Regions from separate parts of the Pseudoduganella sp. RAF19 genome, predicted to be linked through region 3. Evidence: riboswitches for the same ligand, from Rfam matches in the RefSeq annotation. Region 3 holds a riboswitch; each other region holds the start of a gene.
What was found. A riboswitch is a leader RNA that binds a small molecule or an ion and turns the genes downstream of it on or off. The one in region 3 is predicted to bind cyclic di-GMP.
Positions count from the first base shown of each region.

Region 1: another riboswitch for cyclic di-GMP. It lies ahead of AB4Z19_RS06405 (S8 family serine peptidase); the one in region 3 lies ahead of AB4Z19_RS10815 (S8 family serine peptidase).
Region 2: another riboswitch for cyclic di-GMP. It lies ahead of AB4Z19_RS06400 (S8 family serine peptidase); the one in region 3 lies ahead of AB4Z19_RS10815 (S8 family serine peptidase).

Region 1 covers NZ_JBFREF010000002.1:394,809-402,937, reverse strand. Annotated here, with positions in the region: gene prsR (PEP-CTERM-box response regulator transcription factor) at 1-348, opposite strand, end outside; gene AB4Z19_RS06430 (TIGR03013 family XrtA/PEP-CTERM system glycosyltransferase) at 372-1,757, opposite strand; gene nadB (L-aspartate oxidase) at 1,862-3,469, shown strand; gene AB4Z19_RS06420 (substrate-binding periplasmic protein) at 3,466-4,209, opposite strand; gene AB4Z19_RS06415 (GNAT family N-acetyltransferase) at 4,247-4,789, shown strand; gene AB4Z19_RS06410 (3-hydroxyacyl-CoA dehydrogenase NAD-binding domain-containing protein) at 4,790-6,877, opposite strand; cyclic di-GMP riboswitch class I at 7,157-7,243, shown strand; gene AB4Z19_RS06405 (S8 family serine peptidase) at 7,364-8,129, shown strand, end outside.
Region 2 covers NZ_JBFREF010000002.1:386,492-394,620, reverse strand. Annotated here, with positions in the region: gene AB4Z19_RS06405 (S8 family serine peptidase) at 1-822, shown strand, start outside; cyclic di-GMP riboswitch class I at 1,085-1,176, shown strand; gene AB4Z19_RS06400 (S8 family serine peptidase) at 1,277-3,085, shown strand; gene AB4Z19_RS06395 (PEP-CTERM sorting domain-containing protein) at 3,145-4,032, opposite strand; gene AB4Z19_RS06390 (3-(methylthio)propionyl-CoA ligase) at 4,207-5,871, opposite strand; gene AB4Z19_RS06385 (protein adenylyltransferase SelO) at 5,996-7,474, shown strand; gene msrB (peptide-methionine (R)-S-oxide reductase MsrB) at 7,484-7,891, shown strand; gene AB4Z19_RS06375 (septation protein A) at 7,888-8,129, shown strand, end outside.
Region 3 covers NZ_JBFREF010000003.1:637,726-645,854, forward strand. Annotated here, with positions in the region: gene AB4Z19_RS10790 (transporter) at 1-118, shown strand, start outside; gene AB4Z19_RS10795 (patatin-like phospholipase family protein) at 134-1,225, shown strand; gene AB4Z19_RS10800 (catalase) at 1,322-2,785, shown strand; gene AB4Z19_RS10805 (M14 family metallopeptidase) at 2,897-4,021, shown strand; gene AB4Z19_RS10810 (CYTH domain-containing protein) at 4,024-4,488, shown strand; gene AB4Z19_RS10815 (S8 family serine peptidase) at 4,478-6,262, opposite strand; cyclic di-GMP riboswitch class I at 6,370-6,457, opposite strand; gene AB4Z19_RS10820 (DUF2863 family protein) at 6,670-7,941, opposite strand; gene acnA (aconitate hydratase AcnA) at 8,115-8,129, opposite strand, start outside.

The DNA of each region.
Region 1 (8,129 bases), on a different contig from region 3:
GAGGCGCAACAGGTCTGTTTCCAGCGGCTTCTGATGAAAGTCGTAAGCGCCCAGCCCTACGGCTTTCAGAACATTGCCGCGGTCCTGGTTCCCGGACAGCACGATGACCTTCATATCCGGAGCAATCGCCAGCATCTGCTTCAGCAAGGCCAGGCCTTCGGCCGAACCATCGGTATCCGGCGGCAGACCGAGATCAATGGTCGCCACGGCGGTTTGGTGGCGGCGCAGCTGATTCAGCGCCATGTCACGGTCCGCCGCAAACACAGTGTCATAATCATCCAGCGCCCAGCGCAGCTGCCTTTGCAAGCCCGGATCGTCTTCCACCACCAGCAGCTTTTTCTTGGCCATGCTTGCTCCCTATGACGCTAAAATCAGCGGCTGCCCTTACCGAATAGCACAACTTGCACCGTGTCGACCAGAATCAGCAGGTCAAGGAACAGGCTATTGTTTTTCACGTAGTACAGGTCATATTGCAGCTTGCACACCGCATCCTCGATCGAGGCGCCGTATTGATAGCGCACCTGGGCGAGGCCCGTGATGCCGGGCTTGATCGTGTGGCGCACGTCGTAATACGCGATTTGGCGCTGGAACTGGGAGACGAAGAAGGCGCGTTCCGGCCGCGGCCCGACAAAGCTCATCTCGCCGCGGAACACATTCAGCAATTGTGGAAGTTCGTCGATGCGCAGCTTGCGCAACCAGCGGCCGGTGGATGTGATGCGCTTGTCAGCCTGCTGCGCCCAGCGCGGCTGGCCATCGTGTTCCGCGTCCTGGCGCATGCTGCGGAACTTCAGGAGAAAAAAAAGCCTGCCATCGCGCCCGACGCGCTCCTGCCGGTAAATCACAGGACCGCCATCGTCAAGCAAAATGGCAAGAACCGCTCCGGCCATGAGCGGCAGGGTAATCAGACAAATGGCAGCACTGGCGGCCAGGTCGAAGCCGCGCTTGACCGCAGCCCGCAGCAGGCTTTGATCAAAGCCGCCACCGAAGGTCAGGTAACTCGGTTGCATGGAATCGATCCGGAGCTGGGATGCTTCCCGCTCGAAAAAGGTCGCGGCATCGATCACCCGAACTCCACCCAGCGCACAGGCCAGCAATTCCTTGACGGGATAAGTCCCATTGCGGCGGTCGCCGATCGATACCACCAGTTCATGCGCGCCGTGTTTGCGCGCCAGCGCCAGCAGGCTTCCGCACACGGGCAGCACCACTGCCGACGGCACACAGCGCAATTCGCCTTCAACCGGCACGCAGCCAACCACTTCGAATCGATGAAAACCCTGGCGGCTGCGCGCCAGCTCCAGGCATTCCCGTGCCAGCACGCCATCGCCGACCAGTATCAGACGCTGTACCAGCATGCTGGTCTGGGCGGAACCGCGCAGCAGCAGCCGCGTCATCAGAACGCCACCAGCACCCAGCAGGAAAGACAGGCTAGGCACCAGGTGCGGCACCAGTGACAGCATGGCGAATCCCAGAGCAAACGCCGGCAGCACGCGCGCCACGATGCCAGGCAGGTCTTCGTGCACCTCATTGCGGTACATGCCGAGGGCAGCCATGATGAAGACCATGACCAGCGAGAACACTGTCGCGGAAAGCCAGGTGCTTCCAATCAGCCGCACCTCATGCAGCCCGGCCAGCGTCGCCAGCGCTGCTGCCGCGAGCAGGACGGCCAGCTCCATCAGGAGCAGAAGCAGGGCCATGCGCGACACGTAGTGATTGAAGATCCGGATCACTTCCGCCTCCTCCGGTGAGACCTCAACCATGATGCGCCCGCACTGGCATCAGGGTTTTGAGGGAGCGCAAGCCTGCGGAGGGATGGCAAATGGTCTATAGTATTGCTCTTGACCGCATAAAATCCCGAATCACCATGAAATTTGATGTAGCCATCGTCGGCAGCGGACTGGCCGGCCTGTCGGTAGCCCTGCACCTGGCGGAAAGCCGAAAAGTTGCAGTTATTTCCAAACGTGAGCTGCTGGATGGCGCCAGCAACTGGGCCCAGGGCGGCATAGCTGCGGTGCTCGATTCCGGCGACAGCCACGAGCAGCACATCACGGACACCCTGATCGCCGGCGCCGGCCTGTGCGACGAGGGCGCCACCCGCTACATCGTTGAACACGGACGGGAAGCGATCCAGTGGCTGATCGACCAGGGCGTGCCCTTCACCCGCGACGAGAGCGCGGAACTGGGCTTCCACCTGACGCGCGAAGGCGGCCATAGCCAGCGCCGCATCATTCACGCTGCCGACGCCACCGGCCACGCCGTGCAGGTGACGCTGGAAGAAAAAGTGCGCGCGCATCCGAACATCACCCTGTTCGAGCACCATTGTGCGATTGACCTGATTACGTCGGACAAAATCAGCCCGCGTCCGCAAAACAGCCAGCCGCGCTGCCACGGCCTGTACGTGCAGGACGTGAAAACCGGCCAGGTCCACACCTTCGCAGCCGAACACACCATCATGGCCACCGGCGGTGCGGGCAAGGTTTATCTGTACACCACCAATCCCGATACGGCCAGCGGCGACGGCATCGCCATGGCCTGGCGCGCAGGCTGCCGCGTGGCGAATATGGAATTCATCCAGTTCCACCCGACCTGCCTGTATCACCCTTACGCCAAGTCCTTCCTGATCACGGAAGCGATCCGCGGTGAAGGCGGTCTGCTGAAACTGCCGCCCGAAGCCGGCGCCGCAGCCGGCCAGCGCTTCATGCTGGCCCACGACGACCGCGCCGAACTGGCTCCGCGCGACGTGGTGGCGCGCGCCATCGACTTCGAAATCAAGAAGCGCGGCCTGGACTACGTGCACCTGGACATCAGCCACAAGCCGGCCGAATTCCTGATCGAGCACTTCCCGACCATCTACGCACGCTGCTTGGAACTGGGCATCGACATCACCAAGGAACCGATTCCTATCGTGCCCGCTGCCCACTACACCTGCGGCGGCGTGGTGACCGATATGGCGGGCCGCACTGATCTGGCAGGCCTGTACGCAGTGGGCGAAACCGCCTGCACCGGCCTGCACGGCGCCAACCGCCTGGCATCTAACTCGCTGCTGGAATGCGTGGTAATCGGCCGTGCCTGCGCCCAGGACATCATGTCCACGCCGAAGGAAGGCGCGCCATTCCTGCCGGATTGGGATGAAAGCCGCGTGACCGATGCGGACGAAGAAGTGGTCATCGCCCATAACTGGGATGAGCTGCGCCGCTTCATGTGGAATTATGTGGGCATCGTGCGCACCACCAAGCGCCTGGAACGCGCCCAGCACCGCATTGCGCTGCTGAAGGAAGAAATCGACGAATACTACGCCCACTTCCGCATCACGCCGGACTTGCTGGAGCTGCGCAATCTGGTGGAAGTGGCGTCGATGATCGTCAACAGCGCGCTGCAGCGCCGCGAAAGCCGCGGCCTGCATTTCAGCCGCAATTATCCAGGGACCTTGCCGAAAGCCTTGCCGACGGTGCTGACGCCGCCGCCCCGTTAAGGCACGTTGACTTCGTGGCGCTGGCCGAGCCGTCTCAGCTCGCCGGCGTCCACGAGTTTCTGGAATTCCCCATCGAAGGCCTTGCGCAGCGCCTCGCCTGATGCATTGCGTTGAAAGGCGAAATAACCGTCCTGCACCTCGATCACATGCGGCAGCATGGTGATCTGCCCGGCCAGCCCGATTCTTCCCAGTACCGGCTCGGTGTTGCGGCGATTGCTGGCAAACAGGTGCACATGCTGATGCGCCACCATCTTCAAGCCGCTCTCCACGCTGTTCGCCACGCTCAGACGCAGCTGAGGGCGTGCCGCGTCAAAGGCCGGACCATAGGCCCAGCCGTTCAGCACGACCACGCGCCGCTCCGACAGCTCACCGAAATCGCCGTTCCACTCGATGCCCGATCCGGTGCGCGCGTAGAACACCATCTGGTCCTGATAGAAGGGCAAATGCGAGAACAACATGAGCTTCTGGCGCTCGAACGTTTTGTAAGGACCGACCAGAATGTCGGCCTTGCCCTGCACCAGCATGGCCTGGGCACGCGCCCAGGGGTAGATTTCGAAGCGGGCTTTGTGGCCCATACGTTCGGCGACGATGCGCACGATCTCGGGTCCGAGGCCGACGATATCGCCTTCCTGTCCCTGTTCATACACCCGTTCAAAATGTGCGCCGATCACCAGCAGTTCTCGCGCGCCCGCTGCGGGAAGGCAGCATATGAAAACCAGAATGGCAGCGAACTTGCGCATGGCCCCTCCATGGATAAGCCCATGATACCATCGCCGCATGACAAATCCAGCCCACCTGCGGCCTGCCCGCCACGATGATATTCCGAGCATGGAAGCGCTGATCCGGCGCTCCGGCATCGAGCTAAGCCGGGGTTTCTATTCGCCGGAACAAGCGCAGGCAGTTACCCGCCACGTGTTCGGCGTCGATACCCAACTGGTGGACGATGGCACCTACTTCGTGATTGAGCGCGATGGCGAGTTGCTGGCCTGCGGCGGCTGGAGCAAGCGCGCCACGCTGTTTGGCGCCGACCGCACCAAGACTGGCGCAGATCCCCTGCTTGATCCGGCCACGCAGCCGGCGCGCATTCGCGCCTTCTTTGTCGATCCGGCCGTACCGCGCCAGGGACTGGGGCGGCGCCTGATGGAGCACTGCGAATCGGAGGCCGCAGCAGCAGGGTTTCAGGTGATGGAGTTGGCAGCCACCATGCCCGGCGTACCGCTGTACCGGGCCTGTGGCTTTGAGGTGGTGGAAGATTTCGCGCTTGCGCTGCCGGACGGCGTTTCAGTTCCGCTGTCCCGCATGCGCAAGCGAATCGGCTGATCAGCCGTTGAGGCCCTTGCCTTCAGCGGCCAGCTTGACCAACAGCGGCGCCGGTTTCCAGGCTTCGCCGTGGCGGCCCTTGGACAGGCGCTCGATGGTGCCCAGCACATTCGGCAAGCCCACGGTATCGGCATAGAACATCGGACCGCCGCGGTACAGCGGGAAGCCGTAGCCGGTCAGGTAGACCATGTCGATATCCGAGGCGCGCAGTGCAATGCCCTCTTCCACAATCAGCGCGCCCTCGTTCACCAGCGAATACACCAGGCGTTCCACGATTTCCTGATCGCTGATCTTGCGGCGCTCGACGCCGATATCCGCCGAGTGCTGCACGATCATGGCGTTCACGACGTCACTCGGATAGGCCTTACGGTCGCCTTCCTTGTAGTCGTACCAGCCGGCGCTGGTCTTCTGGCCGAAGCGCCCCATTTCGCACAGCAAGTCGGCGGTTTTCGAATAGGCGATTTCCGGCTTTTCCACGTAACGGCGCTTGCGGATGTACCAGCCGATATCATTGCCGGCTAGGTCGCTCATGCGGAAAGGCCCCATCGGGAAGCCGAATTTTTCGATAGCCCGGTCCACCTGCTCAGGCGACGCGCCTTCTTCCAACAGGAAGCCCGCTTGACGGAAATATTGTTCGATCATGCGGTTGCCAATAAAGCCATCGCACACGCCGGACACAACGCCGGTCTTCTTCAGCTTCTTGGACAGCGCCAGCGCCGTTGCCAGCACGTCCTTGCCGGTGGCCTTGCCGCGCACGATTTCCAGCAGCTTCATCACGTTGGCCGGGCTGAAGAAATGCAGGCCAATCACGTCCTGCGGGCGCTTGGTGAAGGCGGCGATCTTGTCCAGGTCCAGCGTGGACGTGTTCGAGGCCAGGATCGCGCCCTGCTTCATGACATCGTCCAGCTTGCGGAATACGGTTTCCTTCACGCCCATGTCTTCGAACACGGCTTCGATAACGATGTCCGCGTCGGCAATCGCCGCGTAATCCAGGGTGCCGGTAATCAGGGCGGTGCGCTGGTCGAACTTGTCCTGAGTCAGCTTACCCTTCTTCAGGGTGTTTTCGTAATTCTTGCGGATGGTGGCGATGCCCTTGTCCAGCGCTTCCTGTTTGGTCTCCAGCAGCAGGACGGGAATACCGGCATTTGCAAAATTCATTGCAATGCCGCCGCCCATGGTGCCGGCGCCGATCACGGCGGCCTTCCTGATTTCGCGCGCCGGTGTATCCGGCGGCACATCCGGCACCTTGCTGGCCTGGCGTTCGGCCATGAAGGCATGACGCAGGGATTTCGACTCCGGCGTCTGGATCAGATGCAGGAATCGCTCGCGTTCAAACTTCAGACCGTCCTCGAATTTGCGGGTCACGGAGGCAGCCACGGTTTCCACGCATTCCAGCGGTGCCGGGAATGGGCCGGCAACGGCTTTCACCGTATTGCGGCTGAATTGCAGGAAGGCTTCGTGATTCGGATAATCCACTTTGCGGTCGCGCACTTTCGGCAGCGGACGCGCATCGGCAATTTTCTGGGCGAAGGTCACGGCAGCCGGCAGCAGATCGGTCCCGGCCGGGAACACCTCGTCGAACAGTGCGGTGCCGGCCAGCTTTTCGGACAGCGCCGGGGTGCCGGAGACAATCATATTCAGCGCGGTTTCCAGACCCAGCACGCGCGGCAGACGCTGCGTGCCGCCTGCGCCCGGCAGCAGCCCCAGTTTCACTTCCGGCAAGGCGATCTGAGCGCCGGGCAGCGCCACCCGGTAATTGCAACCCAGCGCCAGCTCCAGACCTCCGCCCATGCAGACCGTGTGGATCGCAGCCACGATCGGCTTGGTCGACTCTTCCACCACGCGGATCAGCGAATGCAGGGTCGGTTCCTGCAGTGCTTTCGGGGAATTGAATTCCTTGATGTCGGCGCCACCCGAGAAGGCCTTGCCGGCGCCGGTGATGACGATGACCTTCACCGCGCTGTCGTCCAGCGCGCGGCGGACGCCTTCGACGGCTGCCGTCCGGGTCGCATGGCCCAGGCCATTGACGGGCGGATTGCTCAGCGTGATGACGGCGACCGTTCCATTGACTGCGTATTCTGCGCTCATGTCTCTTCTTTCTCCATGGTGAGGACAGGTAACTATACCGCAAAAGTGCACGGTCGTATTATTTCTTTACTTTGATTGATAATTAGTAATATGTGTTGCCATTTGGCAAATAACATTAATTGTTTCTTAAACCTTTGATTTCAAAGACTTTTCTGAGAGTAACTATAATACTTGCAAGTTAGTTTTCTTAATACTCAGACTAATCCGCAACAGCGACTAAAAGTTTTAAAAACCTCTTGCCATGCGGCATTAAGTAACCTAAGATTCCATCCAGCAACTAGCTGACAAGGGCAAACCAGGCGAAAGCCTGGGACGCAAAGTCATCGGTCTAAGGAGCTTCGGCTCTATGACGGCAGGACTGCCAGACTAAGTACATCGTACACACTCGATGGGTGATTTTGCCCCTTGCGTGGCGTCTCCAACCTGTCCCTCGGGACAGGCGGCAGTCCTACTTTTCAGAACTTTGAAAATACAGGACTCGCCAAAATGAAATTCTTCGCCACCTCCATCACCTCCGCTGCTATCGCTGCCGCCCTGGCTGGCTTCGCCGCCCCTGCCTTCGCTGCCAACGACAACGCCCAGGATTATGCCCGTGGCCGCATTATCGTTGAACCGCGCGCCGGCCTCACCGCCGACGAGTTCGCCAACATTCTGAAAGTTCATGGCGGTAAAGCGCGCAAGCTGGGCCAGAGCAACCTGCACATCGTTGACCTGCCGGCCAATGCCTCCGAAAAAGCCGTCGTGGCACTGCTGAAAAAGCACCCAAGCCTGAAGTTCGCTGAACTGGATCAGCGCGTGCCTGTTACCGCGACCACTAACGACCCCTACCTGGGCAGCGAATGGCACATCAGCAAAATCGGCGCTGACACCGCCTGGGACACTACCCAGGGTGCCGGCGTGACCATCGCCATCCTGGATTCCGGCGTGGACGCCGTCCCTGACCTGGCTGCCAATATGGTTGCCGGTTACAACATCTACGACAACAACACCAACACCGCCGACGTCTGCGGCCACGGCACCAAGGTCGCCGGCGCAGCGGCTGCGACCTCCAACAACGGCGCCGGCGTTGCTGGCGTTGCGGGCCAAGCCAAGATCATGCCGGTCCGTATCGCTTACGTTGACCCGACCTACGGCTGCTACGCTTACTTCTCGACCATCGCCAGCGGCATCACCTGGGCGGCCGACCACGGCGCCCGTATCGCCAACGTCAGCTACGCTGCTCTGCCAACCAGCTCGGCCATCATCAGCGCGT
Region 2 (8,129 bases), on a different contig from region 3:
ACCGCCCAAGGCGGTGCCTACGGCGCCGTGAACGGCACCTCGTTCTCGGCCCCGATCGCAGCTGCCGTGGCAGCACTGATGATGTCGGCCAACCCGACCCTGAGCAACAGCAAGGTGGAAAGCCTGCTGTACTCTACCGCAACCGATCTGGGCGCGGCCGGCAAAGATCCTTACTTCGGTTACGGCCGCGTGAACGCCGCGGCGGCTGTCGCTGCGGCCGCATCTAGCGCCCCGGCACCCGACACTACTGCTCCGACCGTGGCAATCACCTCGCCTTCCGCTAACGGCACCGTTTCCGGCAGCGTGATCGTCAGCGTCAACGCGGCCGACAATGTTGGTGTGGCCCGTGTCGATCTCAAAGTCAACAACACTGTGGTCGCCTCGGATACCGCCGGCCCGTTCAGCTTCTCCTGGAACTCGACTGGCGCCGCAAACGGTATGAACACCCTGGTTGCTGTCGCTTATGATGCCGCAGGCAATGTGGCTTCCTCCACCCCGGTTTCGGTCAACGTGTCGAACAGCGTGACCCCGCCGGTTGCTGACACCACCGCTCCGGCCCTGGCCATCACCAATCCGACCAACGGCGGCACCGTGACCGGCAACGTCAACATTACCCTGAGCTCTTCGGACAACAGCGGCGCGGCCGGCATCTCGATGTCTCTGTATATCGACGGCGCATTGAAGGCCAGCGGCAGCGGCGCAAGCATGTCTTACAGCTGGAACGCCAAGAAAGCCACTGCCGGCAATCACGTGATCCAAGCCGTCGCCAAGGATAAAGCGGGCAATACCACCAATACCCAGGTGCAAGTTACCAGCCGCTAAATCAACAGTAATTAATAATATTAAAAGCCGGGCTTATTGCCCGGTTTTTATTTATCTGTACTATATATTATTATTGTCACTTGCATCAGAATAGTTGCTGCGCATAATTGACGTAAGTCATTGTATACGTTCAATCTTTCGATCAGTTAAAATTACGCAAACCAACTTTGCATAGTGTTCAGACTAATGTGCAACAACAGAAAACTTAATTAAAGATAGCGATTGCTTACCCGCAATTCGTCAATTAAGATCTGACGCAGAAATCTGACAAAGGCACACCACGCGAAAGCATGGGTCGCAAAGTCTACGGTCTAAAGGGATTTTTTAAATCTCTATGACGGCAGGACTGCCAGATACAGCTCTTCGGCTGAGCCGAGTGCTGTCTTCTTCGCACTGGTCACGAGACCAGTTGGCAGTCCGCTTTTCTGAAACTTTGAAAACTGGACTTCCATCTATGAAGAACCGCTCCACCGCAGCCCGCCTCTCCAATACTTCCCTCACCGTATTCGCAGTTGCCGCCGCGCTCCTCGCAATGGCGCCTGCTGCCCGCGCCGACAAACCGGCCGCGGAACAATTCGCCCGCGGCCGCATCCTGGTTGAACCACGTGCCGGCTTGACCGACGAAAATTTCGATAAAGTGTTGAAGACCCACGGCGGCGGCAAGAAGCGCAAGCTGGGTCAGAGCAATCTGCACCTGGTTGACACTGCTGCCGGCTCCGAGCAGCAGGTTGTCGATGCCCTGAAAAACGACCCTAACTTCAAATACGCCGAGCTGGACAAGCGCGTTGAACCGACCACCACCACCAATGACCCGTACCTGGGCAGCGAGTGGCACATCAGCAAGATCGGCGCCGACGCGGCCTGGGATAAAGCCCAGGGCGCAGGCGTGACCATCGCGATTCTGGACTCCGGCGTCGACCCGGTTCCCGACCTGGCTTCGCACATGGTGCCTGGCTATAACATCTACGACAACAACACCAATACCGCCGACGTCTGCGGTCACGGCACCAAAGTCGCCGGCGCTGCCGCCGCTGCCATGAACAATGGCACGGGTGTGGCCGGTGTCGCCGGCCAGGCCAAGATCATGCCGGTGCGTATCGCTTACGTCGATCCGACCTACGGCTGCTACGCCTACTTCTCGACCATTGCCAGCGGCATTACCTGGGCGGCCGACCATGGCGCCCGCGTGGTGAACGTCAGCTACGCTGCCATGCCGACCAGCTCGGCCGTGATCAGCGCTGCCAACTACCTGAAGAGCAAGGGCGGCCTGCTGTTCGTCTCCGCCGGTAACTACAACCGCGACGAAGGCTACACCCCGACCACCAGCATGATCGCTGTGTCCGCGACCGACAGCACCGACGCCCGCGCCAGCTTCTCCAGCTACGGCAACTTCGTCTCGCTGGCCGCGCCAGGTGCAGGCATTTACACCACCGCACAAGACGGCACCTATGGCGCGGTGAACGGCACCTCGTTCTCCTCCCCGGTTGCCGCCGGTGTGGCAGCGCTGGTGATGTCCGCCAACCCATCGCTGAGCAACAGCAAGGTCGAAAGCATCCTGTACTCCACCGCGGTTGACCTGGGCACCGCCGGCCGCGATCCGCAATTCGGCTACGGCCGTGTGAACGCTGCGGCTGCAGTGGCAGCCGCCGCAGGCAGCGCAACGACGCCACCTCCAGCTGACACCACTGCGCCTACCGTGGCAATTGCCGCGCCGCTGGCTAGCAGTACGGTTTCCGGTTCTGTCGCCGTCAACGTGAACGCCAGCGACAACGTGGGCGTGGCACGTGTTGACCTGAAGGTGAACAACACCGTGGTCGCGTCCGACAGCTCGGCACCGTTCGCCTTCGCCTGGGATTCGAAAGGTGTAGCAAACGGCATGGCAACCCTGACCGCCGTCGCCTATGACGCGGCCGGCAACGTGGCCTCCTCCACGCCTATCTCGGTGAACGTCTCCAACACGACCACCACCACGCCAGTCACGGACACCACCGCGCCGGTCGTGAAGATCACCAACCCGACCAACGGCGGTACTGTACGCGGCAACGTCAGCGTGACCGTGAACGCCACCGACAACAGCGGCAACGCTAACATCGCCCTGTCGCTGTATGTGGACGGCGCGCTGAAGGCATCCGGTACTGGCTCCAGCCTGTCGTACAGCTGGAACACCAAGAAAGCCGCCACCGGTAACCACACTATCCAGGCGGTGGCGAAGGATAAAGCAGGCAACACTTCCACCACCACCGAAACCGTCTCGAGCAAGTAAGATCAGCGGCAATAAAAAAACGGCAGCCTCGGCTGCCGTTTTTAATGGGAGGCGCTTGTTTAAGTCTGCTTCCGGCGCTTATACGCCAGCCCCAGAAGACCGGCGCCCAGCAGCGCCAGCGTGCCCGGTTCAGGAATTTCTTGTGGCGGACCGCCGCAAGGGTTCTGAGGAGTAGGGACGCATTCGCCGTTCACAGGGGCTCCTTTGATATACGCCCATTCCTCATAGCCGTCATTGTTCGGCGACAGGCCCGGGTCCAGGGTGGGACTTGTCCCGAACCTCGAATACAGGTAAATGTACGCGCCGTTCTTTGCTGCATCCGTGCCCAGACCGGCTGTGTTGAATGCCGCGTCGAACATCGAGAACGGAATATCCAGGAACATGTCGCCGCTACCGCTGCCGGTATTCAGCGCATAGTTCAGCTGGGCCTGATTATTCTGCCCACCAATGCCGCCTTGATCCAACTGATAGACCAGTGTTCCCAGGTTTAAGGTTGACCCCTGAGTCATAGTAGGCTCGATGGACTGGTTCGGCGTGCCGGAAATATAAATCTGCACGTCATCGAGACTCAGCAGCGGGCTCTCCTTCGTCTGATTAATGTCGAGCAAGAAGCGCATCACCAGATTGCCGCCGCCAAGATCGATAAAGCCGATCTGGCCAACGGTCACCTCATGGTTGAAGGTGTCGGAACCATCGTTCTGATAAGTTCCGCTAACCGTGGTGTTGTACCCTTGCACCAGGTCTGCGTTGTCCCGGATGCGGACAAATGATTTAAGTACACCGCTACCGGTCGGCTGAGCCGGTACCTGGGTGTAGGTTGCGCCATTCAGCGAATGGCTTGCTCCAGCTGTGGTCAGGTCTAATACGGTATCAGCCTGCGCACTCATGCTAAACAGTAAAGCTATTGCACCAGCACATGCTCCCAGCGACTTTTGTAAGAGTTTCATGACACCCCCCTGTGTTGTTCTGCACAAAAAGGATGCATAAGTCGTGCCTAAATATCGAACCAACGTGTAATCAAATAGTTACAGCTTGCGATTTGCATGCGCAGTCATCAGTTGTAAGAATTTCCGACACTAAATCTTTTAAAATCAAGCACTTAATGGTGATTTTCGGCCACTTTAATTACTTCGCGTTACTGTTGGTAGCTCGTAGTCCTTGAACTGTTCCCGCAGCTTATTCTTCTGAATTTTTCCGGTGCCGCCAACCGGCAGCGCTTCGACAAAGACCACATCGTCCGGCATCCACCATTTGGCAATTTTGCCCTCGAAGAAGCTCAGCAGTTCGTCACGGCTGACTTCCGCACTCGTTTTTTTGACGACGATGAGTAGCGGACGCTCGTCCCATTTTGGATGGCGGATGCCAATGCAGGCCGCCTGCATCACAGCTGGATGAGCGACGGCAATATTTTCCAGATCGATGGTGCCAATCCATTCGCCGCCGGATTTGATCACATCCTTGCTGCGGTCGGTGATCTGCATGAAGCCGTCTTCATCAATGGTGGCCACGTCGCCGGTCGGGAACCAACCCCGGTCCAGTACGCTACCGCCCTCTTCCTTGAAATAGGACGAGATGATCCACGGACCGCGCACCTGCAAGTGGCCGAAGGACGTTCCATCCCAAGGCAGTTCCTGGCCGTCGTCATCGACGATGCGCATGTCGACGCCATAAATTGCATGGCCTTGCTTGCGCAGGATCTTGCGCTGCTCCTCGCGCGGCAGTTTTTCGTGCCGCGCCAGCAGTCCGCAAGCGGTGCCCAGCGGCGACATCTCCGTCATCCCCCAGGCATGCACGACATCCACGCCAAAGTCGTCCATCAGCGTATCCATCATTGCGGGCGGACATGCCGAACCACCAATGACCGTGCGGCGGAAGGTCGAAAACTTCAGGTTGTTCATCTTGGCGTAGTTGATCAGACCCAGCCACACGGTCGGAACGCCGGCCGAGAAAGTCACTCCTTCGGCCTCGAACAGGTCATAAACCGATTTGCCATCCAGCGCGCAGCCGGGGAAGACCAGCTTGGCGCCGGATAGCGGCACCGAATACGGCAAGCCCCATGCATTCACATGAAACATCGGCACTACGGGCAGCACGGTATCGCGTGAACCGACATCCAGCGCATTCGGCATAGCCGAGCCATAAGCGTGCAGCACGGTGGAGCGATGCGAGTACAGCGCGCCCTTGGGATTGCCGGTAGTGCCGGAGGTGTAGCACAGCGTCGCCGCCGAGTTCTCGTCGAACAATGGCCAGTCGAACTGCTCCGGCTGAGCCGCCAGCAGCGCCTCATAGCTCAGCAGGTTCGGAATCCTGGTTTCCGCCGGTAAGCGGTCGGCATCCGCCATCAGTACCCAGCCGCGCACACCTTTACACAGCGGCGCGATTGCTTCCACCAATGGCAGGAAGGTCAGGTCAAATAACAGATACTGATCCTCGGCGTGATTGACGATGTAGGCAATCTGCTCCGGATGCAGACGGGGATTGATCGTATGCAGCACCGCGCCCGAGCCCGACACCGCGTAATAAGCCTCCAGGTGACGGTAGCCGTTCCAGGCCAAGGTGGCGACGCGGTCGCCCATGCAGACGCCAAGCGCATTCAGTGCATTGGCCAGCCGTTTCGCGCGGGCCAGGCAAGCCCGCCAGTTGTAGCGATGCATATCGCCTTCCACGCGGCGGGAGACGATCTCCGACGCGCCGTAGTGGCGCGCAGCGAATTCGATGATGCTGGAAATAAGCAGCGGCTGATCCATCATCTGGCCCATGAGGGGGCTCTTCGGGTATGCCTGCATGGTGTCTCCTTTTGACTTTTTATCAAGTCTCGATTGCCGTCTGCACCAGCGTCAACGAAATTCAATGCTGCAATGCAGCAAATCGCACATTCGTCCGCTTTGTTAGAATGCGCCTGATAGATCTATGATTGGAACAGCCATTACTGCCACCGCCCTCCCCCTCGACAACTCTTTCGCGAGCCTGCCGCCTGCCTTTTACACGCGGCTGATGCCTACGCCTTTGCCGGCGCCTTATGTAGTCGCCGTCAGCCCGGCCGCTGCGCGCCTGGTCGGCCTCAATCCGGAAGCAATGAAGGATGACGACACCATCGCCACCCTGATCGGTAACCGTGTGCCGGACCGTTCCATGCCCCTGTCCGCCGTGTATTCCGGCCACCAGTTCGGTGTGTGGGCAGGCCAGCTGGGCGACGGCCGCGCCATCCTGCTGGGCGACGTCGCCACCGCGCAGGGGCCGATGGAGCTGCAACTGAAAGGCGCGGGCCTTACGCCGTACTCGCGCATGGGCGACGGCCGTGCCGTGCTGCGTTCCTCGATCCGCGAATTCCTCTGCTCGGAAGCCATGCAAGCGCTGGGCATCCCGACCACGCGTGCGTTATCGGTCGCCGGTTCCGACCAGGGCGTGGTGCGCGAAACGATTGAAACTTCCGCCGTGGTGATCCGCATGGCGCCGACCTTCGTGCGTTTCGGCTCCTTTGAGCACTGGTTCTACCGCAACAAGAAGGACGAACTGAAACAGCTGGCCGATTACGTCATCGACCGCTTCTATCCCGAGTTGCGCGAACAGGCCAATCCTTACGCCGCATTCCTGGAAGAAGTCACGCGCCGCACCGCGCGCATGATCGCGCAGTGGCAGGCGGTCGGCTTCATGCATGGCGTGATGAACACCGACAATATGTCCATTCTCGGCCAGACTCTCGACTACGGCCCCTTCGGCTTCATGGAAGCTTTCGATGCTCAGCACATCTGCAACCACACGGATGAGCACGGCCGCTACTCCTACGCCAACCAGCCGCAGATCGGCCACTGGAATTGCTACGCCCTCGGCCAGGCCCTGTTGCCGCTGATTGGCGAGGTTGAACAGGCGCAGGCTGCGCTGGATGTTTACCAGCCGGAATTCGCCGTCGCCATCGACAAGCTGCTGCACGCCAAGCTGGGCCTGAAGTCCTTCCACGAAGGCGACCGCGAACTGCTGGATGGACTGTTCGGCATCATGCAGTCGAGCCATGTCGACTTCACCAATTTCTTCCGCCGCCTGAGCGGCCTGAAGTCCGATTCCACCGCCGGTGACGAGCCGCTTCGCGACCTGTTCATCGACCGCGGCGCTTTCGACGCCTGGGCCAACGAGTATCGCAACCGCCTGCAGGCGGAAAGCAGCGACGACGCCGAGCGCAAGCTTGCAATGGATGCGGTAAACCCCAAATACGTGCTGCGAAACTATTTAGCTCAGGTAGCCATCGAAAAGGCGCAAAATAAGGATTTCTCGGAAATCGCACGCCTTTTGTCAGTTTTGGAGCGGCCGTTCGACGAACAGCCAGAAAATGAACATTACGCAGCCTTGCCGCCAGACTGGGCCAGCCATCTGGAAGTAAGCTGCTCCTCCTGAAAGACCGTCATGACCGAAAAACTGATCAAATCGGACGCCGAATGGCGCGCCCAGCTCGATTCCATGCAATACCAGGTGACCCGCCACGCGGCCACCGAACGTGCTTTCACCGGCAAATACTGGGATCACCACGAACCCGGCATCTATCACTGTGTCTGCTGCGATACGCCGCTGTTCGCCTCCGACACCAAATTCGACTCGGGCTGCGGCTGGCCCAGCTACTTCGCCGCCATCGATCCGGCCAATGTAATCGAGAAGGTGGACCGCTCGCATGGTATGCTGCGCACCGAAGTCATCTGCGGAGTATGCGATGCCCACCTGGGCCACGTATTCCCGGATGGTCCGCCGCCGACCGGATTGCGCTTCTGCATCAATTCGGCCTCGCTGCGATTTGAACCGCTACCTGAGAAGAAATGAAATTCCTGTTCGATATTTTTCCGCTGCTGATCTTCTTCGGCAGCTACAAATATGCCGGCTCCCATGAGGAAGCGGCACAAGCCTTTATCAATACGCACCTGAGCAGTTTTATCTCCGGAGGCGCGGTGACGGCCTCCCAGGCGCCCATCATCATCGCTACGGTCGTTGGTATCGTTGCCACACTGTTGCAAATCGGCTACTTGCTGGTACGCCGCCAGAAAGTCGATGGCGCGCTGTG
Region 3 (8,129 bases):
CACCGGCGCCACTTACCTGCTGTCGAAAAACTGGCAGGTCGACGCCGCGATGTTCTTCGGCCTGAATCGCCGTACGCCGGATTTCAGCTTTACTATCGGGCTCTCTGCCCGCCTCTGAACAAGGAGAAGCTTCGTGGTGAAACGCAAAGAGGCGCAGGCCTTGCCCGGACAAGTCGTGCTCGTGCTGCAAGGCGGCGGCGCGCTGGGCGCTTATCAGCTGGGCGTCTATCAGGCCATGCACGAAGCGGGCGTGGAGCCGGACTGGGTGATCGGTACCTCGATCGGCGCGCTGAATGGCGCCATCATCGCCGGCAATCCGCCGGAGATGCGCCTCAAGCGCCTGCGCCAGTTCTGGGAAACGATGGAGCAGCATTCCGCTCTGTTCCCGAATATGCCGCGCCTCTTTGCCAACGCGCTGACCATCACACAGGGCATCCCGGCCTTCTTCGATCCTAATCCGATCACATGGTGGAATCCGGCGGCGAAAGTCGGCGTCGAGAATGCGGCCTTCTACCGCACCAATGCGCTGCGCGAAACGATGGAAGCGCTGGTCGATTTCAAATATCTGAATGAGCGTCACACGCGTTTCACCGTTGGCGCGGTCAACGCCCGCAATGGCGTCATGCGCTACTTCGATACACGCAAGGAGGCGCTGGACGTCACCAACGTGCTGGCTTCGGGCGCGATTCCGCCGGCCTTCCCGGCGATCCGCATCGGCGAGGAGCCTTACTGGGACGGCGGGATTTATTCGAACACGCCGATCGAAGCGGTGCTGGACGATGAGCCGCGCCACGACTCGGTCATCTTCTCCGTGCAGGTGTGGAACCCGGATGGCAGCGAGCCGCAAAGCGTGCTGGATGTGCTGGAGAAGCACAAGGAAATCCAGTACGCCAGCCGCGCCAGCAACATCGAGCAGCAGCGCAAGCTGCACCGCCTGCGCCATGTGATCCGCCAGCTGACCCTGAAACTGCCGGATGAGGTCCGCAAGTCGCCCGAAGTGCGCGAGCTGTCGCTGTGGGGCTGCGGCACGTCCATGCACATCGTGATGATGAAGGCGCCGCACCTGCACTGCGAAGACCACACCAAGGACATCGACTTTTCGCAGGAGGGCATCCAGCAGCGCTGGCAGGCGGGCTACGAAGACGGCAAGCGCGCATTCGGGGCCAAACCCTGGGCGGTGCTGCCGGACCCGATCGAAGGCATCGCGATCCATGAGCATTTTTAAAATTTTCTATCGAATAGATAGTATCAATCAAATTTATTAATTGAGCTTGCTTACTTAGAATGGTTTCACCAGCCAACGCTAAGAGGAGCAAGCACAATGAGCCAACCGCCTATCACCACCGCATCCGGCATTCCCGTCGCCGACAACCAGAATTCCCTGACTGCCGGCCCGCGCGGCCCGGTGCTGCTGCAGGACTTCCACCTGATCGAGAAACTGCAGCACTTCAATCGCGAACGCATCCCTGAGCGCGTGGTACACGCCAAAGGTTCGGGCGCTTATGGCACGTTCACCGTCACCCACGACATCACCAGATACACCAAGGCCAGGCTGTTCGCGCAGATTGGCAAGCAGACCGAAACCTTCCTGCGCTTCTCCACTGTGGGCGGCGAAAAGGGCAGTGCGGACACGGAACGCGATCCGCGCGGCTTTGCCGTCCGTTTCTATACCGAAGAGGGTAATTGGGACCTGGTTGGCAACAATACGCCGATGTTCTTCATCAAGGACGGCATCAAGTTCCCCGATTTCATTCACACTCAGAAGCGCGATCCGCAGACCAATCTGAAGTCGCCAACCGCGATGTTCGACTTTTGGAGCCGTTCGCCGGAAAGCCTGCACCAGGTCACCATGCTGTTCTCGGACCGTGGCACCCCGGACGGTTATCGCCACATGGACGGTTTCGGCAGCCACACCTTTAGCCTGATCAACGACGCCGGTGAGCGCGTCTACGTGAAATGGCATTTCAAGACGCAGCAGGGCATCAGGAACCTGGCGGCAGCCGATGCGGTGCGCCTGGCGGGTGAAGATCCCGATTACGCGCAGCGCGACCTGTTCAACGCCATCGCCAGCGGCCAGTTCCCGCGCTGGGATGTGAAGCTGCAGGTGGCGACCGAGCAGCAACTGGCGGACTGGGAAGCCCGCACTGGCTGGAATCCCTTCGACCTGACCAAGGTGTGGCCGCATGCCGATTTCCCGCTGATTCCGGTGGGCGTGCTGGAACTGAACCGCAATCCGGTCAATTACCACGCTGAGGTGGAGCAGGCGGCGCTATCGCCGTCGAACGTGGTGCCGGGCATGGGCTATTCGCCGGATAAGATGCTGCAGGCGCGCCTGTTTGCTTACCACGATGCGCAGCTGTACCGCGTAGGCACCAACCACCAGCATCTGCCGGTGAATGCGCCACGCTGCCCCTTCCACAACCAGCAGCGCGACGGCGCGATGGCGATTGCCAATGGCGGCGCGGCGCAGAATTACGCGGCGGTGGAAGCTGCCGGTGTGAATCCGCACGGCATGGGCAATGGCGAGGGGCCACTGGGCTTGAGTGGTGCGGCGGGCCGTTACGATGGGCGTGGCAAGGAAGATGATTACACCCAGGCCGGTAATCTCTTCCGTCTGATGCCTGAGCAGGAGAAGCTCAACCTGTTCGCCAATCTGGCAGGTCCGATGAGTCAGGTCAGCGATGAGATTATTCAGCGGCAGCTGGAGCATTTCGACAAGGCCGATCCGGCTTATGGCGCCGGCGTGCGCGCGGCCTTGAAGGCGCGCGGCCGCAACATCGCTTAAAACCCACGGCGTAACCCTGGTGGCAGCCACATCGTGGCTGCCACCTGCTTCTGCCGTGGGTTGTACAATGACGGAAATCCGATCAACCCAGATCATCTGAACGGGACCGTAATGACCATCAAGATCAGCCAGAATTTCGACTCCGGCGCCATCGAAGTGCTGCGCGCTGACAGCGCAGCCAACATCGAACTGAACCTCCGCAAAGACTCGCACGCAGACATCCACCAGTGGTTCCACTTCCGCCTGCAGGGCGCGCGCGGCGAGGCCGTGACGATGCGCTTCCTGAACGCGGGCCAGGCGACCTACGCCAAGGGTTTCGAGGACTACCACGCCGCAGCGAGCTATGACGGTGAAAACTGGTTCCGTGTGCCGACGTCCTTCGACGGCCAGGTCATGACCATCAAGCACACCCCGCACAACGACAGCGTCTACTACGCCTACTTCGAGCCGTATTCGTGGGAGCGCCACCTGCGCCTGCTGGGCGAAGTGGCCGAGAATCCGGTCGCCCGCGTGCTGGATATCGGCTCCACCGTCGATGGCCGTGACATGAACCTGGTCGTGATCGGCGAGCCGGAAGCGGAAAAGAAAATCTGGTTCATCGCGCGCCAGCACCCTGGCGAGTCGATGGCCGAATGGTTCATCGAAGGCCTGATCGACTGCCTGCTGGACGATGCCAACCCGATCGCACGCAAGCTGCTGCAGCGCTGCTGCTTCTACATCGTGCCGAACATGAATCCGGACGGCTCCGTGCGCGGCAACCTGCGCACCAACGCATCCGGCGCGAACCTGAACCGTGAGTGGATGACCCCATCGCTGGAGCGTTCGCCTGAAGTGCTGTGCGTGAAGCAGAAAATTCACGAAACCGGCGTGGACATGTTCTTCGACATCCACGGCGACGAAGCGCTGCCTTACAACTTCGTGGCCGGTAACGAGATGCTGGAGAACTTCACAGCCGAACAGATGGCGCGCCAGAAGAACTTCATCGAGCGCTACAAGCAGTCCAGCCCGGACTTCCAGGACAAATACGGCTACGCGCCGTCCAAGTACAAGGAAGACATGCTGACGCTGGCGTCCAAGTACATCGGCCACCACTTCAAGGTGCTGTCGCTGACGCTGGAAATGCCGTTCAAGGATAACGCCGACCTGCCGGTGCCGACCGTGGGCTGGAACGGTTCGCGCAGTGCGGCGCTGGGTGCGGCCATCCTGCAGCCTATCCTGCTGTCGCTGGACGAGTAAACATGGGCGTCGAGATCGAACGCAAATTCCTCGTGACGAACGAGGACTGGAAGCAGCAGGGCGAGCCTGTGCTGCTGCGCCAGGGCTATCTGTCCTCCAACGCGGAGCGCACCGTGCGCGTTCGCATCGAAGGCGATAAGGCGGTCTTGACGATCAAAACTAAAAACGTCGGCGCCAGCCGCGGCGAGTGGGAGTATCCGCTGCCGATGGCCGACGCCGTCGAGTTTCTCGACAATGTGTGCGAGAAACCCATCATTGAAAAATACCGCCGCAAGATTCCTTTCGGCGGCTTCACCTGGGAAGTCGATGAATTCCTGGGCGTGAATGCCGGGCTGGTCATTGCCGAGATCGAACTCCCCAGCGAAAACCAGCGTTTCGACAAGCCTGATTGGGCAGGCGAGGATGTGACTCATGATCCCCGCTACTACAACTCCTGCCTGATCAAGCAGCCTTACACTACTTGGTAACAGCGCGGTAGTACAAGGTGCTGTTGCCGGCTGCGTCACGCGCGCTGGCGTACAGGCTGTGGCTACCGGCGGCGATGCTGGTTGTGTTCCAGGTGTAGGACATGGTACTGCCCGAACCGTTTGCCACTTTCACACCATCGATGTACAGCGCCAGGGTCAGACCTGCCGGGCCGCTGTTGTCGGAGGCATCGATCTTCACGTTGACCAGGCCAGTCACTTTGCCCGCCACCGGATTGCTGATGGTGACCACCGGCTTGATGGTGTCCTTCACCGGAGCCGCAACCACGTTGGCCACGTTCACCGAGACTGGCGCGGACGATGCCACATTGCCTGCCGCGTCGTAGGCGACCGCGATCAGCGAGGCCATGCCGTTCACTACACCTTTGGAATCCCAGGAGAAGGCGAAAGGCGCTGCGCTGTCGGTGGCAACCACGGTGTTGTTCACCTTCAGTTCAACGCGCGACACGCCGACGTTGTCAGCCGCGTTCACGTTGATAGCAACGGTGCCGAACACGGTGCTGCTGGCGGCTGGCGAAGCAATTGCCACGGTCGGCGCGGTGGTGTCCTTCGGAGTGGACGCTGCAATCGCGGCATCCACCGCAGCGGCGGCATTCACGCGGCCGTAACCGTAGTAGATGTCGCGGCCTGGCGTGCCCAGATCGACAGCGGTGGAATACATCAGGCTTTCGATCTTGGCCGGGTCCAGCGATGGATTGGCCGACATCATCAGCGCTGCCACACCGGCTGCCACCGGGCTGGCGAAAGACGTGCCGTTCCAGCCGCCGTAGCCGCCGCCCGCTACGGTGGTGTAGATGCTCGAACCTGGCGCGGACAGTGAAACGAAGCTGCCGTAGCTGGAGAAGCTGGAGCGGCTGTCGGTGCTGTCGGTGGCCGACACGGCGATCATGGTGGTGGTCGGCGTGAAGCCTTCATCGCGGTTGCTGTTACCGGCCGAGACGAACAGCAGGCCGCCCTTGCTCTTCAGGTATTGTGCGGCGCTCTGCACAGCGGCGCTGGCGGGAACGCTGGCGTAGCTGATGTTCACCACGCGCGCGCCATGGTCGGCCGCATAGGTCACGGCGCTGGCCATGGTCGAGTAGTAGGCGTAGCAGGAGTTGGTGGCGGCGTCCTTGTAGGCGATACGGATCGGCATGATCTTCGCGTTACCGGCCACGCCAGCGACGCCCGCGCCATTGTTCATGGCCGCGGCAGCGGTGCCGGCGACCGCGGTGCCGTGGCCGCACACGTCGCTGGTGTCGGCGTTATTGCTGTACACGTTCCAGCCGGGGACGATGTGCGGCGCCAGGTCGGGGTGGGTGCTGTCCACGCCGCTGTCCAGAATGGCAATGGTGACGCCTGCGCCCTGGGCTTTATCCCAGGCAGTGTTGGCGCCGATTTTGCTGATATGCCATTCGCTGCCCAGGTAAGGGTCATTGGTGACCGCGCTCAGCTTCACGCGGCGGTCCACTTCCACGTACTTGAAGTTCGGGTTCTTGCGCAGTTCAGCCACGACCGACTTTTCATTGCCGTTGCCGGGCAGGTCGACGATGTGGATATTACTTTGACCCATCTTGCGGCGCTTGCCGCCGTGCGGGCGCAGGGCTTCGTCAAAATTGGCCGTACTCAGGCCTTCGCGCGGTTCGACCAGGATGCGGCCGCGCGCATATTCGCCTTCAGGCGCGTCGTCCGTTGCGTTGTGGGCAGCATAGGCTGCGGGAATCATGGCGGCCATGGCCGCGGTCATTGCGAGGAGGGAAATGCTGTGCTTCTTCATTGGGTAGTTAAGTCCAGTTTTCAAAAAATTACCGAAAAGCGGACTGCCCGCCGGTCGGGCGACCGGTGTGAAGAGCTCACCACCGGGATGGGCCCGGGGTTGACGAGTCTGGCAGTCCTGCCGTCGCAGAGGGCCTTGGCCTCTTGACCGTTGACTTTGCGTCCCGCGCTCACACGCGGTTTGCTTTTTACAGATTTATTGAAACGCGATGGTAACGAACTCGGCGACCTGCCGCAAACGAATTCTCAATCGTGCGCGCGGGTGTTGCGGATGTGTCTGGACGGGGTTGAAACTAGATGGCAGAAGGCTAAATGGTGCGAAATAGGCGCGAATTAGGCAAGAAATAGGCGAGAAATAGGGAGGGACCCCATCTAGCTTTGGCTAAATAGGGTCCGGCCCCATTGCGGTCAGTGGAAGTGCTCGGTGCCGGTGGGGGCGTCTTCCGGCATCTCGGCGTGGACCAGTTCGCCGGAGGGATCGGCAAACAGGGGAGCGCCGCAGTCGTCGCAGTACTCAGCGACGTATTTTTCGCCCAGCTTCTTCACCTGCGAAACGCCAGCCTCGTTCAGGTGCTCGATGATTTCTTCCACCGGCGTACGCGGCTTCAGCATGGCGGTCAGGTGGCCGGCGGTAATCGGGCCTTCCGGCGGCGTGCCTTCTTCGTCTTCCTGGCCATACAGCGGCCACACCACGCCGTAGATCACGTCGCTGTCGCTGCGGCGGGTGAACGCCACGCGGTATTCGTCGATCTGGCCGTCCGGCGCGGATTCGTCGCCGAAGCCCGCAATCACCGCGCGCAGTTCGTTTGGCTCGCAGGACAGCGAATGCGTCAGATAATGCACCGCAGCGCGGATCGAGACGGGACGAATCAGCTTGTCCGCCTCGCGGCAGGCCATGTAGTACGCTTCCGGCAACAGCAGCTCGATGCCGCAGCCCGGCAGCAGGCGTGCAACGGTCGGCTCGGCCTGGGTCTTCCAGGCTTCCAGCGCATTCTTGCGCTCTTCGCCCGGATTCATGCCCGCCGCCTGCATCTGCCAGCGGAACAGGGGAGCGCCATGTTGCGCTACCACCGCCACCATCAGGTAGCGTGTATCGGCCAGGAAGGGCGCGGTTTCCGGCGTCTTGGTTTCCGACTTCACGGCCACGCCCTTCAGCGCGGACTGGCCCAGCTTGTGCGTCTTCGAATAGGCTTCCGCGTGGGTGCGCGGCAGCTGGTCGATCGAATACAAAGTAGACGACATCGCCATATGCGTGCCATCCGCCAGCAGGTGAGCGGAGAAGTGGGCCGACAGCGTGTTCAGAATCTCGCCCGGAATCTGGCCGGATGCGATGGAAAAGCGCGTCCAGGCCAGGACCGGCGCGGCCACGAGCAGCACATCGTACTCGCGCGATTCACCGTCCACTTCCACCACGATGGTGTCGGACTCGCTTACCGCTTCCACGCTATCCATGAGGACGTCGTAAGCGTTCAAATCCACGCTGAACAGGGAGTTCAGGGCGGCATCAATGGTGTCCTGATGGCCGGTGCGCAGCAGCTTGTGCAGCTGCGTGTCCAGCGTTCGCTCCCAGTTACGCTCTTCAATCCGGGAGGCTGCCTGGCCCACGGCTTGGGCTAGGTTCAGAAGGCGCTGGCTGTCGGCGGACAATTTCTGGGTTGAATCTTTGGATGGTCGACGCATAGCGCTTTTGCTCAGTGTAAAAAGGAAACCTTGTCACATATATTGTAGTGGATTCGGCAAGAAAGGGCGCCCAAAAACAAAAACGCCGGCGAGCCGGCGTTTTATTCAGAACCAGAGGCGGGAACCTGGTGGCTGCCACATCGTGGCAGCCACCTGTTTTACGCCGTAGGTTTTTAAGCAGCCAGCAG